One region of the Xanthobacter nonsaccharivorans genome, then DNA from elsewhere that is predicted to be linked to it. Evidence: predicted binding sites of a transcription regulator. Region 1 holds the regulator's gene; each other region holds the start of a gene.
What was found. The regulator PhoB, encoded in region 1, activates phosphate uptake and scavenging genes when phosphate is short. The targets are predictions, from matches to a motif close to TGTCATNNANCTGTCAT.
Positions count from the first base shown of each region.

Region 1 (3,203 bases):
CCCACCATCGTGCGCACGCGCATCGGCATGGTGTTCCAGAAGCCCACGCCCTTCCCCATGTCCATCTATGACAACATCGCCTTCGGCGTGAAGCTGCACGAGCGGCTCTCCAAGGCGCAGATGGACGAGCGGGTGGAGTGGTGCCTGCGCAAGGCCGCCATCTGGGACGAGACCAAGGACCGCCTGCACACCTCGGCACTCGGCATGTCCGGCGGCCAGCAGCAGCGCCTGTGCATCGCCCGCACCATCGCGGTGCGCCCCGAGGTGATCCTGCTGGACGAGCCCACCTCGGCGCTCGACCCCATCTCCACCTCGAAGATCGAGGACCTGATCGACGAGCTGAAGCAGGACTTCACCATCGTCATCGTGACCCACAACATGCAGCAGGCGGCGCGCTGCGCGGACATCACCGCCTTCTTCTACCTCGGCGAGCTGATCGAGGTGGCGCCTTCGGACGTGATCTTCACCAACCCGAAGGAGATCAAGACGCGCGACTACATCACCGGCCGCTTCGGCTGACGGATTGAAGGACACCTGAGATGCCGGAGCATATCGTCGCCTCCTTCGACGTGGAACTGAAGGAAATCGGCCGCAAGGTGGTGGAAATGGGCGGGCACGCGGAGCGGCTCGTCGCGGATTCCGTCACTTCCCTCATCAAGCGCGACGGCGCCCTCGCCCAGAAGGTGGTGGTGCAGGACGCCGCGGTGGACCAGATGCAGCGCGAGATCGAGGATCGCGCGATCCTCGTCATCGCCAAGCGCCAGCCGGTCGCCAACGACCTGCGCGAGATCGTGGCCGCCATCCGCATCGCCAACGATCTCGAGCGCATCGGCGACCTCGCCAAGAACGTGGGCAAGCGGGTGATCGCCATCGAGGGCGAGTACCATCCCCACAAGCTGGTGCGCGGCGTGGAGCACATCTCCGAGCTGGTCCTGGAGCAGCTCAAGGAGGTGCTCGACGCCTATGCCGCCCGCAACGACGCCAAGGCGGTGGAGGTGTGGGGCCGCGACGGCGCCATCGACACCATGTACACCTCCCTGTTCCGCGAGCTCCTCACCTACATGATGGAGGATCCGCGCAACATCTCCGTGTGCACGCACCTGTTGTTCTGCGCCAAGAACATCGAGCGCATCGGCGACCACGCGACCAATATCGCGGAGATCGTCTACTACATGGTCACCGGCCAGAACCTGCCGGAGAGCCGCCCCAAGGCGGACGTCTCCAGCGAGACCACCCTGGCGTTCCCGGGCCGTACCGTTCAGAGCTGAGCTTTGGGCGGACCTTGTCGAGAGATGGGTGAAAGACAGTGCCGGCGCGTATTCTGATCGTCGAGGATGAGGAACCCCTGACCCTCCTGCTCCGCTACAATCTGGAGTCGGAGGGCTATGGGGTCGAAAGCGTCGGCCGCGGCGACGAGGCGGAGACGCGTCTGCGCGAGAGCGTGCCCGATCTCGTCATCCTCGACTGGATGCTGCCGGGCCTCTCCGGCATCGAGCTGTGCCGGCGCCTGCGCACCCGCCCGGAGACCGAGCGGCTGCCGGTGATCATGCTCACCGCCCGCGGCGAGGAGACCGAGCGCGTGCGCGGCCTCGCCACCGGCGCGGACGACTATGTGGTGAAGCCCTTCTCGGTGCCCGAGCTGCTGGCCCGCGTGCGCGCCCTGCTGCGCCGGGCGAAGCCGGAGCATGTGGCCACCCTGCTGCGGGCCGGCGACATCGAGCTCGACCGCGAGACCCATCGGGTGCATCGCGCGGGCCGCGAGGTGCACCTCGGCCCCACCGAGTTCCGCCTGCTGGAATTCCTGATGCAGAGCCCCGGCCGCGTCTTCTCCCGCGAGCAGCTGCTCGACGGGGTGTGGGGTCAGGACGTCTATATCGACGAGCGCACCGTGGACGTGCACGTGGGCCGCCTGCGCAAGGCCATCAACCGCGGCCGCCAGTCCGATCCCATCCGCACGGTGCGCGGCGCCGGCTATTCCTTCAACGAGATGTTCGCCCGCGCCCATTGAGGGCCGGGCGTGGGCGCTTCTCCGGCGCGCGGCGGAGCGGCTGGTGGCGGCTGGTGCTGGCCTCATCATGGGACGCGCCGGCGAGGCTGACGGCCGCGCGGGGATGGGGCGGCGCACGTTCTCCCGAACCGTCCGCCCCGCGTCTTCCGGTGTTGCTATCCCGCCCGCCCGGCCAGGATGGCGAGGGCCTGCTTGGCGGCGCGCTCGCCGGACAGCCAGGCGCCGCCCACCGTGCCCCAGAGGGTCTCGTGGGCGTGTTCACCGGCGAACAGCAGCCGGCCCGATACCACCTCGGTGAAGGCGCGGCGCATGTTGCCGGCCCCGGGCAGAGCGCAGGAGAAGGCGCCGAGCGCCCAGGGCTCCTTTGTCCAGCGCGTGGCGTGGACCTTGCCGACCCGGCTGGCGATGTCGGCGCCGAACTCGTGGGTCAGGGCTTCCTTGAGAAAGGCGCGGCTCCCGTCCGCAGGCCCCTCCGCGAGGTCGCGCGCGACGGTGCCGGCCACCTCGAGGCTGTAGAGGCTACCGCCGTTGATGCGGGCGAGAAGGCCATAGGCCCGGGGGCCGTCCGCCTTGAAATAGATCAGCTCGTCTTCCTTCAGTCCCAGCGGGTTGTGGGGCAGCTCGAAGGCGATGTGGTCGTAGGCGCCGAGGGTGATGCGCTCCACCGCGGTCCGGTAGCGCTGGCCGAGGCCCGGCTGGATGCGGAGCACGCCGGCGGCGATGATGCTGGGCGGCACGGCGAGGATGATGACGCGGCCCTGGATCGTGCCGCGATTGGTGGAGACGGAGACGAGCCGCCCGCCGATGTCCACGGAGCGCGCCACGGTGTCCAGCCGCACGGTGAGCGGCTCGGCCAGCTTCGCCACCAGCGTGCCGAACCCCTGCCGGCAGAAATCGTCCATGTCCTTCTCTTCCGACCGGGCGAAATCCACGGTGGAGATCTGGTCGATGTCCTTGGCGCAGGAGAACGGGCCCACCACGAACTCGGCGCTCGGTCCCCACGGGCCGAGGTCCGGCAGCACGCGGGCGGCGGGCAGGTCGCGCCCCACGTCGCCGGCGGCGACGATGGCCCGCTCCGCCCGGCGGACGGCGCCGATGAAGGCCTCATAGTCCGAATCGGCGGCTTCCTTGCCCTTGAGGTAGAGCCGGCCGCCGTCCGGCGCGCGGTAGACGTCGAGGCCCGCCGCCCGGCCGA
Region 1 covers NZ_CM195526.1:4,532,274-4,535,476, reverse strand. The annotation lists gene pstB (phosphate ABC transporter ATP-binding protein PstB) at 1-519, shown strand, start outside; gene phoU (phosphate signaling complex protein PhoU) at 540-1,268, shown strand; gene phoB (phosphate regulon transcriptional regulator PhoB) at 1,307-2,008, shown strand; gene V5F59_RS20565 (flavin monoamine oxidase family protein) at 2,164-3,203, opposite strand, start outside.

Region 2 (3,203 bases), 2.3 Mb from region 1:
ACCATGCCGGCGATACTGGAATATGGTATGTCACAAGCAAGAATGCGAAGACGCCCAGGGAGACGCCAAGGCCCATGTCCACGCTGCTCGTTACCCATCCCGCTGGCCTGAAGCACGAGACCCCGCCCGGCCACCCCGAACGCGCGGACCGGCTTCGGGCCCTCGACCGCATCTTCGAGCAGGAGAAATTCTCCCATCTGGTGCGCGATCTGGCGCCCCGGGGCGAGCGGGCCGACATCATCCGCGTGCATCCCGCCGATTTCGTCGACGCCATGGGCGAGGCGACCCCGCACGAGGGGCTGGTGCGCATCGATTCCGACACGGTGCTCTCGCCCGGCAGCTGGGAAGCGGCCTTGCGCGCCGTGGGCGGCGCCTGCTTCGCGGTGGACGAGGTGGTGGCCGGCAAGGTGCACAACGCCTTCGTCGCCATGCGCCCGCCGGGCCACCATTGCGAGACGCGCAAGCCCATGGGCTTCTGCCTGCTCAACCAGGTGGCCATCGCCGCCCGCCACGCCCAGGCGAAGCATGGCCTCGGCCGCATCGCCATCGTCGATTTCGACGTGCACCACGGCAACGGCACCCAGGAGATCTTCTGGGCCGACGACAGCGTGCTTTATTGCTCCACCCATGAGATGCCGCTCTATCCCGGCACCGGGGCGGCGAGCGAGACGGGGGCGGCGAACACCATCGTCAACGTCCCCCTGCGCTCCGGCGACGACGGCGCCGTGTTCAAGGAGGCGATGGAGACGCGCATCCTGCCGCGCATCACCTCCTTCTCGCCGGACCTCATCCTCATCTCGGCGGGGTTCGATGCCCACAAGCGCGATCCGCTCGCCTCGCTGCGGCTGGTGGATACGGACTTCGGCTGGATCACCCGCCGGCTGATGGAGGTCGCCGACCAGAAGTGCGACGGCCGCGTGATCTCGGTACTGGAAGGCGGGTACGACCTGGAAGGCCTCGCCACCTCCGCCGCCGCCCACGTCTCCGCGCTCATGCACGGCTGAGGGGAACCGCGGACTGCAAAAGCCCGCGTCCGCCGGCAGCACGCATCAACGAAGCCGTGGACGTCATTGGCGTGTCACCCGCTGCTGTCAACCAGCGGAGGCTGCCGGCTCCGGCATCGGGTTGATGGAGGAGGTCATGTCGCAGGCTGCGACGTCCCGCCATGGCGGGACGGCCCAAGGACACCACCACGCTTCGCCGCGCCGCGTCGCCATGGATCGGGACCATGGCATGCTGGAGAAATTCCTCTTCCTCGCCCTTCTGCTCGGAGGGCTTGGATATGCCGGCTATTCCATCTGGCAGGACGTGGACGCCGCAGGCGCCGACACGCTCACCCTCCTGCCCTTCCTCCTGCTTGTCGTCGCGCTGCTCATCGCCCTTGGCTTCGAATTCGTGAACGGCTTCCACGACACCGCCAACGCGGTGGCGACGGTGATCTACACCCACTCGCTGCCCGCCCATGTGGCGGTGATCTGGTCGGGGGCGTGGAACTTTCTCGGCGTGCTCCTGTCGTCCGGCGCCGTGGCGTTTGGCATCGTCTCGCTGCTGCCGGTGGAGCTCATCCTCCATGTGGGGTCGGGGGCCGGCATGGCCATGGTGTTCGCGCTCCTCATCGCGGCCATCGTCTGGAACCTCGGCACCTGGTGGCTCGGCCTGCCCGCCTCCTCCTCCCACACCCTCATCGGCTCCATCATCGGCGTCGGCATCGCCAACCAGCTGCTACAGGGGCGCGACGGAACCGCCGGCGTGGATTGGGGACAGGCGGCGAACGTCGGCTATTCGCTGCTGCTGTCGCCGGTGGTCGGCTTCGTCGCTGCGGGCCTGCTCTTCATCACGCTCAAGGTGCTGGTGCGCAACCCGGCCCTTTATCGCGAGCCCAAGGGCAACACGCCGCCGCCGTGGTGGATCCGGTCCCTCCTCGTGCTCACCTGCACCGGCGTTTCCTTTGCCCACGGCTCCAACGACGGCCAGAAGGGCATGGGCCTCATCATGCTGATCCTGATCGGCATCGTGCCCACCGCCTATGCCCTCAACCACGCTGTCAACGTGGAGGAAGTAGCCCGGTTCAGCGCCATCGCCCAGGCCACCGAAAGCTCGCTCCTCACGCTGACCGCCAAGGCGCCGCCGCCCGCCGACCCGCGCGCCGCCCTCACCGCCTATGTGCGGGACCGCCAGGCGTCCCCGGACACCCTGCCCGCCCTCGCCCAGGTGACCCGCGAGATCGCCGACATGGTGGCCAAGCACCAGTCGCTGAGCCAGGTGCCCGCGGCGTCCGTGTCCAACATCCGCAACGACATGTATCTGGCCTCCGAAACCATCCGGCTGATGGGCAAGACCGGTGAGCCCGGCGTCGATGCCACCGCGAAGAGCAACCTTTCCGCCTTCAAGCGGGAGCTGGACCAGGCCACCAAGTTCATCCCCCTCTGGGTGAAGGTGGCGGTGGCCATCGCCCTCGGCCTCGGCACCATGGTGGGGTGGAAGCGCATCGTGGTCACCGTGGGCGAGAAGATCGGCAAGACGCACCTGACCTATGCCCAGGGCGGCGCCGCGGAGCTGGTGGCCATGGCCACCATCGGCGCGGCCGACATGTACGGCCTGCCCGTGTCCACCACCCATGTGCTGTCCTCGGGCGTGGCGGGCACCATGGCCGCCAACCGCTCCGGCCTGCAGATGTCCACCGTGCGCAACCTGCTGATGGCCTGGGTGCTGACCCTGCCGGCGGCCATCGTGCTCTCGGGCACGCTCTACGCGGTGCTGCGCCAGATCATGTGACCTGGCGGCGGATGCCGTGGCGCTCGCCGGCCACGCCTTGAGACCTGGAGCCGGAGCCGGGCCCCTCGGAACCGGCTCCCTTCCTGTTTTATGGCGCGCGCCCTTGCCTCGCACGCCGGCTTTCAGGCCATCTTCTCTCCCGTGAATCGCGCGACGCGTTGCGCGCCCCGGCACCGGGTGCCGGCATGGGAGGACCGATGATGCGCCGCGCTTATGCCGTCCTCCTTTTCGCGTCCCTTCTGGCTTCGGCTCTCCCGGGCCCGGCCGGGGCCCAGCAGGCCGTGACGCTGCCCTATCTCAACGCGCCGGCCGACGGCGCGCCCATCCGCCGTCCGCCGACGCTGGCGATCTCCATCGGCGGGGAAGCGCACCGGGCCGTGATGGACACGGGTTCCACCGGCGTCGTCATCTCCGCCACCTCCATCGCC
Region 2 covers NZ_CM195526.1:1,445,087-1,448,289, reverse strand. The annotation lists gene V5F59_RS06645 (histone deacetylase family protein) at 75-1,004, shown strand; gene V5F59_RS06640 (inorganic phosphate transporter) at 1,141-2,775, shown strand; gene V5F59_RS06635 (hypothetical protein) at 2,973-3,203, shown strand, end outside.
Region 2: a site for PhoB is predicted at 1,066-1,082, ahead of V5F59_RS06640 (inorganic phosphate transporter). Genes of this name have one in related genera too.

Region 3 (3,203 bases), 2.0 Mb from region 1:
CTTACCGGAGGTCTCCGCCTCGGTGACGGCCAGCTTCACATTGCCCACCGCCCTGCGCTCCTCGCGGCGGTCCTTGCGCATGGAGTGCAGGAGGCCGAGGCGCCGCACGTTGCGCTTGCGCCGGGCGGTCACGCCGTAGCGCAGCCAGTCCAGCTCGGCGACGATCTTGCGGTCGAGCTTGTGCCGCTCGGTCTCCTCCTGCTCCAGCACCTCGTCGCGCCAGGCCTCGAAGGCGGAAAAGCCCTGCTCCAGCCGTCGCGTCTGGCCGCGGTCGAGCCACACGGTGACGCGGGACAGGGTCTCAAGGAAGCGCCGGTCATGGCTGATGAGCACCATGGCCGACCTCAGGCCCTTCAGCTCCTTTTCCAGCCATTCGATGACCGGCAGGTCGAGGTGGTTGGTGGGCTCGTCCAGCAGCAGCACGTCCGGCTCGGGCGCGATGACGCGCGCCAGAGCGGCCCGCCGCGCCTCGCCGCCGGAGAGGTGCGCGGGATCCTCCCGGCCGGTGAGACCGAGTTCCTCAAGGAGATATTGGGCCCGATAGGCCTCATCCCCCGGCCCCAGCCCCGCCTCCACATAGGAGAGCGTGGTGGAATGGCCGGAGAAGTCGGGTTCCTGGGGCAGATAGCGCACGGTGGCGCCGGGCTGGAAAAAGCGCGTGCCGGAATCCGGCGCGACCAGCCCCGCCGCCACCTTCAGCAGCGTGGACTTGCCGGAGCCGTTGCGCCCGACAAGGCACACGCGCTCCCCGGCGGACACGGAGAGTTCCGCGCCGTCGAGCAGGGGCGTCGCGCCGTAGCGCAGGTGGATGTCCTGGAGGAGAACGAGGGGAGGAGCCATGCCGCCGGATTAATGCCCCGCGCGCCGGAACGCAAAGGTGCAATCACCGGCAGGCGCGCCCCGCCCCCGCCTCAGGACATGCCACGGGAACCGCCCGGACGCATGAGGTCCGGCCGGAGCATCCCGATCTGGCTTCAATGTACGGTGAAAGTTCCGTTCAGCTTCGACATCTGGTCCTTCAGAACCAGCTTCCTGCGCTTCAACTCCGCGACGCGGAGGGGGTCGGATGCCGGGCTGGAAAGCTCCCGGCTGAGCTCCTGTTCAATGGCAGCGTGACGACGCTTGAGCTCCTGAAGGTGCGACTGGATGGACATTCGTAAGCCACTCCCTGTCTGCAACACGACATCAGTCTGTCATGGAGCCAACGAAGAGTCGATTGCCTTTCTCGTGTCTCCGGCACGCTCCCATCTTGCAGCGCGGGAGACCCATGCCATAGTCATTCCAGATCGGGGGATCGGCGGGCGCGAGGATCGCGCGCAGGGCCTCAGAGGTGCGGAAGCGGGGCCGGGTCGCGGCGTCTCGCGCCGGGCGCAACGCCACAGCGGCGGGCGCCGGCGCAGGGCGCGGACGGTCTTTCGCCGGTGACGGAAGCGGGCATGACAAGCGACGAGGAACGGGATCTCAAAATCCACCTGGAACGGCTGAAGCAGGAGCACCGGGATCTCGATTCCGCCATCGAGGCCCTCACCTCGGTCTCCGGCTCGGACATTCTTCAGATCCAGCGGCTGAAGAAGCGCAAGCTTCAGCTGAAGGACCGCATCAGCCAGGTGGAAGACCAGCTTTTTCCGGACATCATCGCCTGAGGGCGCATCGCGCCGCGCGGAGCGCGGCCGGCGGCGCGGGCCGGGGATGCGGACAGGGGGAACCGGCCGTGACGGCCGGTTCCGGATGAGGCTTGCCTCAGAGCTGCTTCAGCATGGTGGCGGCGCTGGAGACGTCCGCCTTGGAGGGCACGTCCTCCACGTTCAGGCTCTTCACCACGCCATCTTCCACCACCATGGAATAGCGCTTGGAGCGCAATCCGAGGCCGGCGGCCGAGCCGTCGAAGGTGAGGTCGAGGGCGGCGGAGAAGGAAGCGTCCGCATCCGCCAGGAAGGTGATCTTGCCGTCCGCGCCGGAGGCCTTCTCCCACGCGCCCATCACGAACGGATCGTTGACCGAGACCACGGCGATGGTGTCCACGCCCTTCGCCTTGATGGCGTCGGCCTCGTGCACATAGCCCGGCAGATGGTTCTTGTGGCAGGTGGGGGTGAAGGCGCCCGGCACCGCGAACAGCACCACCTTCTTGCCCTTGAAGACCTCGTCCGTGGTCTTCGGCACGGGTCCGTCTTCGGTGGAGACACGGAAGGTCGCGTTGGGCAGTTTATCGCCGACCGAGATGGGCATCGTTTTCTCCGCTAGGGCAATTCCAGCCAAAGTGTGCAGCGGCCTTGCGCCTGGAATTGCGATTGGACAAGGAGCCGGAGCATTTTCGGCGAACCGGTGTGTGCCGGAAATGCTCGAACAGGGGCGGTGAGCGCCCCCGTCGACCATAAAAGGTTTTCAAGACGAGGAAAGCACGGGTCGCCACGCCGTCCCGCCCTCAGGGCGTCGGCACGTCCACCTCGGTGACGACGGCCTTCGGCCCGTCCACGAGGGTCAGCGTCAGCCGCGCGCCATAGGGAGCGACGCCCGCCGGCACGCCGTCGAGGGGCACGGCGAAGCGGGCCGCGCCGTCCGGCAGCGCGGTCTTCTGCGGCAAAGGCAAAGCCCAGTGTTCGTCCGGCCCCTCGGCGAACAGGTCCGCCTTGGGATTGGTGGCCTTCACGTCGATGAGGAGGCGCGGCGGCTGGGCCGTGGTGTCCAGCTCCACCTTCTGCACCGAAGGGCTGTCGGCGGCGCCGAGCGCGCGGCGCTCGGGCAGCGCCGTACGGGCGGAGACGATGCGCGCACCCTCCGCCCCGCCTTCGGGCGAAAGGCCCAGCACCAGATCGGCCCGGGCGGGAACGCACAATTTCTCGCAGACCGCGAAGTCGAAGGCGAGGACGAGCTGCGCCGGCTGGCCCGGATCGGCGAGCCGCACCTTCAGCGGAAACAGCACCGTGCCCTTGTAGCCGATGGATGCGCCCCCGGCCCCGTCGCTGAAGCGCCGGGGGGTGGGCCAGTCCATCCTCACGTCGGCCACGTTGCGCGAGGCGGACCAGGACACGCTCGGCGGCACGCCGCTGTCGCCGGGATAGCGCCAGTAGGTCTTCCAGCCGGAGGCAAGGCGCACCTCCAGGCCCGCATCGGCCTCCCCGCCCGCAACCGCGCCGGCGACGAGCTGCACCTCGGCGCCGGGGACGGAAGCGGTCGCGGCTGGCTGGGCGAGGGCGGAAACGGGC
Region 3 covers NZ_CM195526.1:1,107,189-1,110,391, reverse strand. The annotation lists gene V5F59_RS05105 (ABC-F family ATP-binding cassette domain-containing protein) at 1-840, opposite strand, end outside; gene V5F59_RS05100 (YdcH family protein) at 975-1,154, opposite strand; gene V5F59_RS05095 (YdcH family protein) at 1,437-1,643, shown strand; gene V5F59_RS05090 (peroxiredoxin) at 1,741-2,226, opposite strand; gene V5F59_RS05085 (protein-disulfide reductase DsbD domain-containing protein) at 2,423-3,203, opposite strand, start outside.
Region 3: a site for PhoB is predicted at 1,181-1,197, ahead of V5F59_RS05100 (YdcH family protein). Genes of this name have one in related genera too.

Region 4 (3,203 bases), 1.4 Mb from region 1:
CGGGCTCACCATCACCACGTCCTCGATGGTGAAGAAGGGCATGTCCAGCGCGCCCTCGGTGCCGCCCTGCTTGGCCTTGCCGTTGGGGTCCTTGATGTTCAGCAGGTCGATGTAGCCGACCTTGCGCGCCAGCTGGCCGGCGGTCTCGGGCGAGAACTCCACCTTGTACACGCGCTTGAACTGGGCCGGCTTGTCGAAGCAGGTGGGCTCCACCTTGCCGGCCTCGCACGCCTTGAACCGGGAGCCTTCGCGGTCGTCCCGCTCGATGATGAGGCCGTGGGTGTCGTCCACCATGTTGAAGTCGCCGATGGCGTTGCCGGCCTGGGCGAGGGGATACTTCCAGCTGCGGCCGGTCCAGTCGCGCTTGGCGATGTCGAACTCGGCGATGCGCAGCACCTCGCTGTCGCCCACCTTCTCCTTGCCGCCGGTGGCCGCATCGAACAGCGGGCCTTCCAGCAGGGCGTAGAGCTTGGTCTTGTCCGGGGAGAGGGCCATGCCCTCGAAGCCCTTGGAGCGATAGGCGTTGAACGCCACCTTGCCGTCCGGCGCGCCGGGCAGGCTCAGGGCCGGATGGTCGGGCGAGCGGACCGGCTTGCCGTCCACCTGGGTCTCGAACACCGCCTTCACCTTGCCGTCGAGGTCGGTCTCGATGAGGAACGGGCCGAACTCCTCGCCGAACCAGATGCTGTCGCCCACCACCTGGATGGATTCGAGGTCGAAGTCGGCGCCGGTCAGGTAGCGCTTCTCGGTGCCCTCCATGGCGATGGCGTAGGGCACCTTCCGGTCCGGATCATGCAGGAAGATGGTGCCGAGGCGCTCGATCTTGCCGTCCTTGAAGTCCATCTTCAGGCGGTGGGCCATCAGCATGGCGTCCGGCGAATTGGCCTTGGAGCCGAAGCCGTTGTCGGTCAGCACCCAGAACCGGCCGTCGCCCTCGGAGACGATGCCGGAGAAGCCCTGCACCGCCTGCCCCTCGAAGGGGAGGGAAAGGCCGGTCTCGCGCGGGGCCGCCTTGTTGGAGAGGACGCTGACGCCCTTCACGCTGCCCACGACGTCGTTGCGGACGCGGTCGGCGGCGGTGAACTTGCCGCTGGTCTTCAGGGCCGCCGGCGCATCCGCCGGGGCAGGCACGAAGCTGGCGGCCGGCAGCACCACATGGCCAGCGAGCACCGCCGGGAAGGCGGCGCCCTCGGACGGGGCGGCCGCGGTCTTTTCGGTCTGGGTCTTGTCCTGGGCGACGGCGGGAAGAACGAGCGCGGCGCCGGCGAGCAGCGCAAGGGTAAACGATTTCAGCGTGCGCACGGGGACACCTCCTGAAGGTCCGATGCGCGCTTCACCTGCAGCGGGTTCGGCGACATGGCCGCGACAGGCCGACGACGTTTCCGTAACGTCCGCCCCGGAGGGCTGTCAGATCCATTTCATGCGGCGGAACAGCCAGAGCAGGATGAAGCCCAGCACCAGCATGGCAAAGGCCAGCGCCCAGAAGGCTTCGGGATCGGTGTTGCCGGGAATGCCGCCCACGTTCATGCCGAACATGCCGGAGATGAGCGTCATGGGCGCGAACACCACCGTGACCACCGCGAGCACCAGCATGGACTTGTTCATCTGCTCGGCGCGTGTGTCCACCATCTGCTCGCGGATGACGGCGGCGCGCTCGCGCACGCTGTCCAGTTCCTCCGAGAAGCGGGCGACGCGGTCGGCGGCGTCGCGCAGGCGGTTTCGGTCCTTGGGCCCCATCCAGGGGTCGTCCTCCAAGGCGAAATGGTTCAGCGCCTCCCGCTGGGGGGCGATGTGCCGGCGCAGCTTGATGGCGACGCGGCGCAGCACCGCGAGCTTCGGCAGCAGCTCGGAAGAGTCGGTGGTGAGCACCGCATCCTCCAGCTCGTCGGCATCCTCGATCAGCGTGTTCACCACCGCGTCCACCCGCTCCACCAGCCGCATGGAAAGCTCGGCGACGAACTCTCCCTGGGCGCGCGGGCAACGGCCGCGGACCAGCGCGTCCTCGAAGTCGGCGATGGAGGAGAGGAAATCGTGCTGGACGGAGATGATGCGCCGCGCATCCACCCACAGGTGGATGGTCACCAGCTCCTCCGGCAGGGCGTTCCTCTGCAGGTTGATGCCACGCAGGGAGAGCAGGGCGCCGTCCACGAACATGGCGCAGCGCGGCCGGCACTGGTCCTCCAGCATGGATTCCTGAACGTTCGGGTCGAGACCGGCCGTTTGCCGCAGATAGGTCTGCGGCGCGCGGGGCAGGTGGCGGAAATGCAGCCAGATGAAGCCGCCTTCCGCCGACCGGTCCGCCGCATGGGCGGAAAGGGCCTCGTCCGGCGTCATGCGGACCGCGCTGCCCTTGCCGTCGAACCGCCAGGCGGACAGCAGGCCTTCAGTGTCGATCTTGCTCAAGGGGGCGATCATGCTCACGGGGGCGCTCCAACTCGGGACGCTGCTGCGCCTTCCTGACATGATTGCGCGACGCAAAAAAGTACCGAAGCGGAATGACGTTACGCCATCAGGCCAGGGCCTCGAGAATCCGCACCCAGCTGCGCGTGCCCTTGTGGAACGAGGTGAGGTCGTATTTCTCGTTCGGCGAATGCACCCGGTCGTCGTCGAGGCCGAAGCCGATCAGCAGGGTGTCCACGCCGAGCCGCGTCTTGAACTGCCCCACCACCGGAATGGAGCCGCCCGAGCCGATGGTGACGGGGGCGACGCCCCATTCCGCCTCCAGCGCGGCGGCGGCGCGGGTCAGGTCCGGGCTGTCGGCGGGGACGAGGAAGGCGCGCGCCCCCTCGCCCCAGGAGAAGACGGCCTTGCAATCCGCCGGCACGCGCGGGGCCACGAAGGCCTCGAAGCTCAAGCGGATCTTCTCCGGGTCCTGGTCCGCCACCAGGCGGAAGGAGATCTTGGCGGTGGCGCGGGAGGCGATCACCGTCTTGGTGCCGGCGCCCGTATAGCCGCCGAACATGCCGTTCACCTCGAAGGTGGGGCGCGACTGGACCTGCTCGATCACCAGGCGGTCGCCCTCGCCGGCGGAGATGGACAGGCCCACGGGGCCGAGGAAGGTCTCCGCCGTGAGGCCGAGGCCCTCCCAGCGCGCGCGCACCTCGGCCGGCGGCTCCACCACGTCGTCATAGAAGCCGGGCAGCGTCACCCGGCCGTTTTCGTCATGCGCCTCGCCGATGATGCGGGAGAGCACGTGGATGGGG
Region 4 covers NZ_CM195526.1:3,113,910-3,117,112, reverse strand. The annotation lists gene V5F59_RS14345 (esterase-like activity of phytase family protein) at 1-1,272, opposite strand, end outside; gene V5F59_RS14340 (zinc transporter ZntB) at 1,408-2,415, opposite strand; gene V5F59_RS14335 (M20/M25/M40 family metallo-hydrolase) at 2,510-3,203, opposite strand, start outside.
Region 4: a site for PhoB is predicted at 1,363-1,379, ahead of V5F59_RS14345 (esterase-like activity of phytase family protein). Genes of this name have one in related genera too.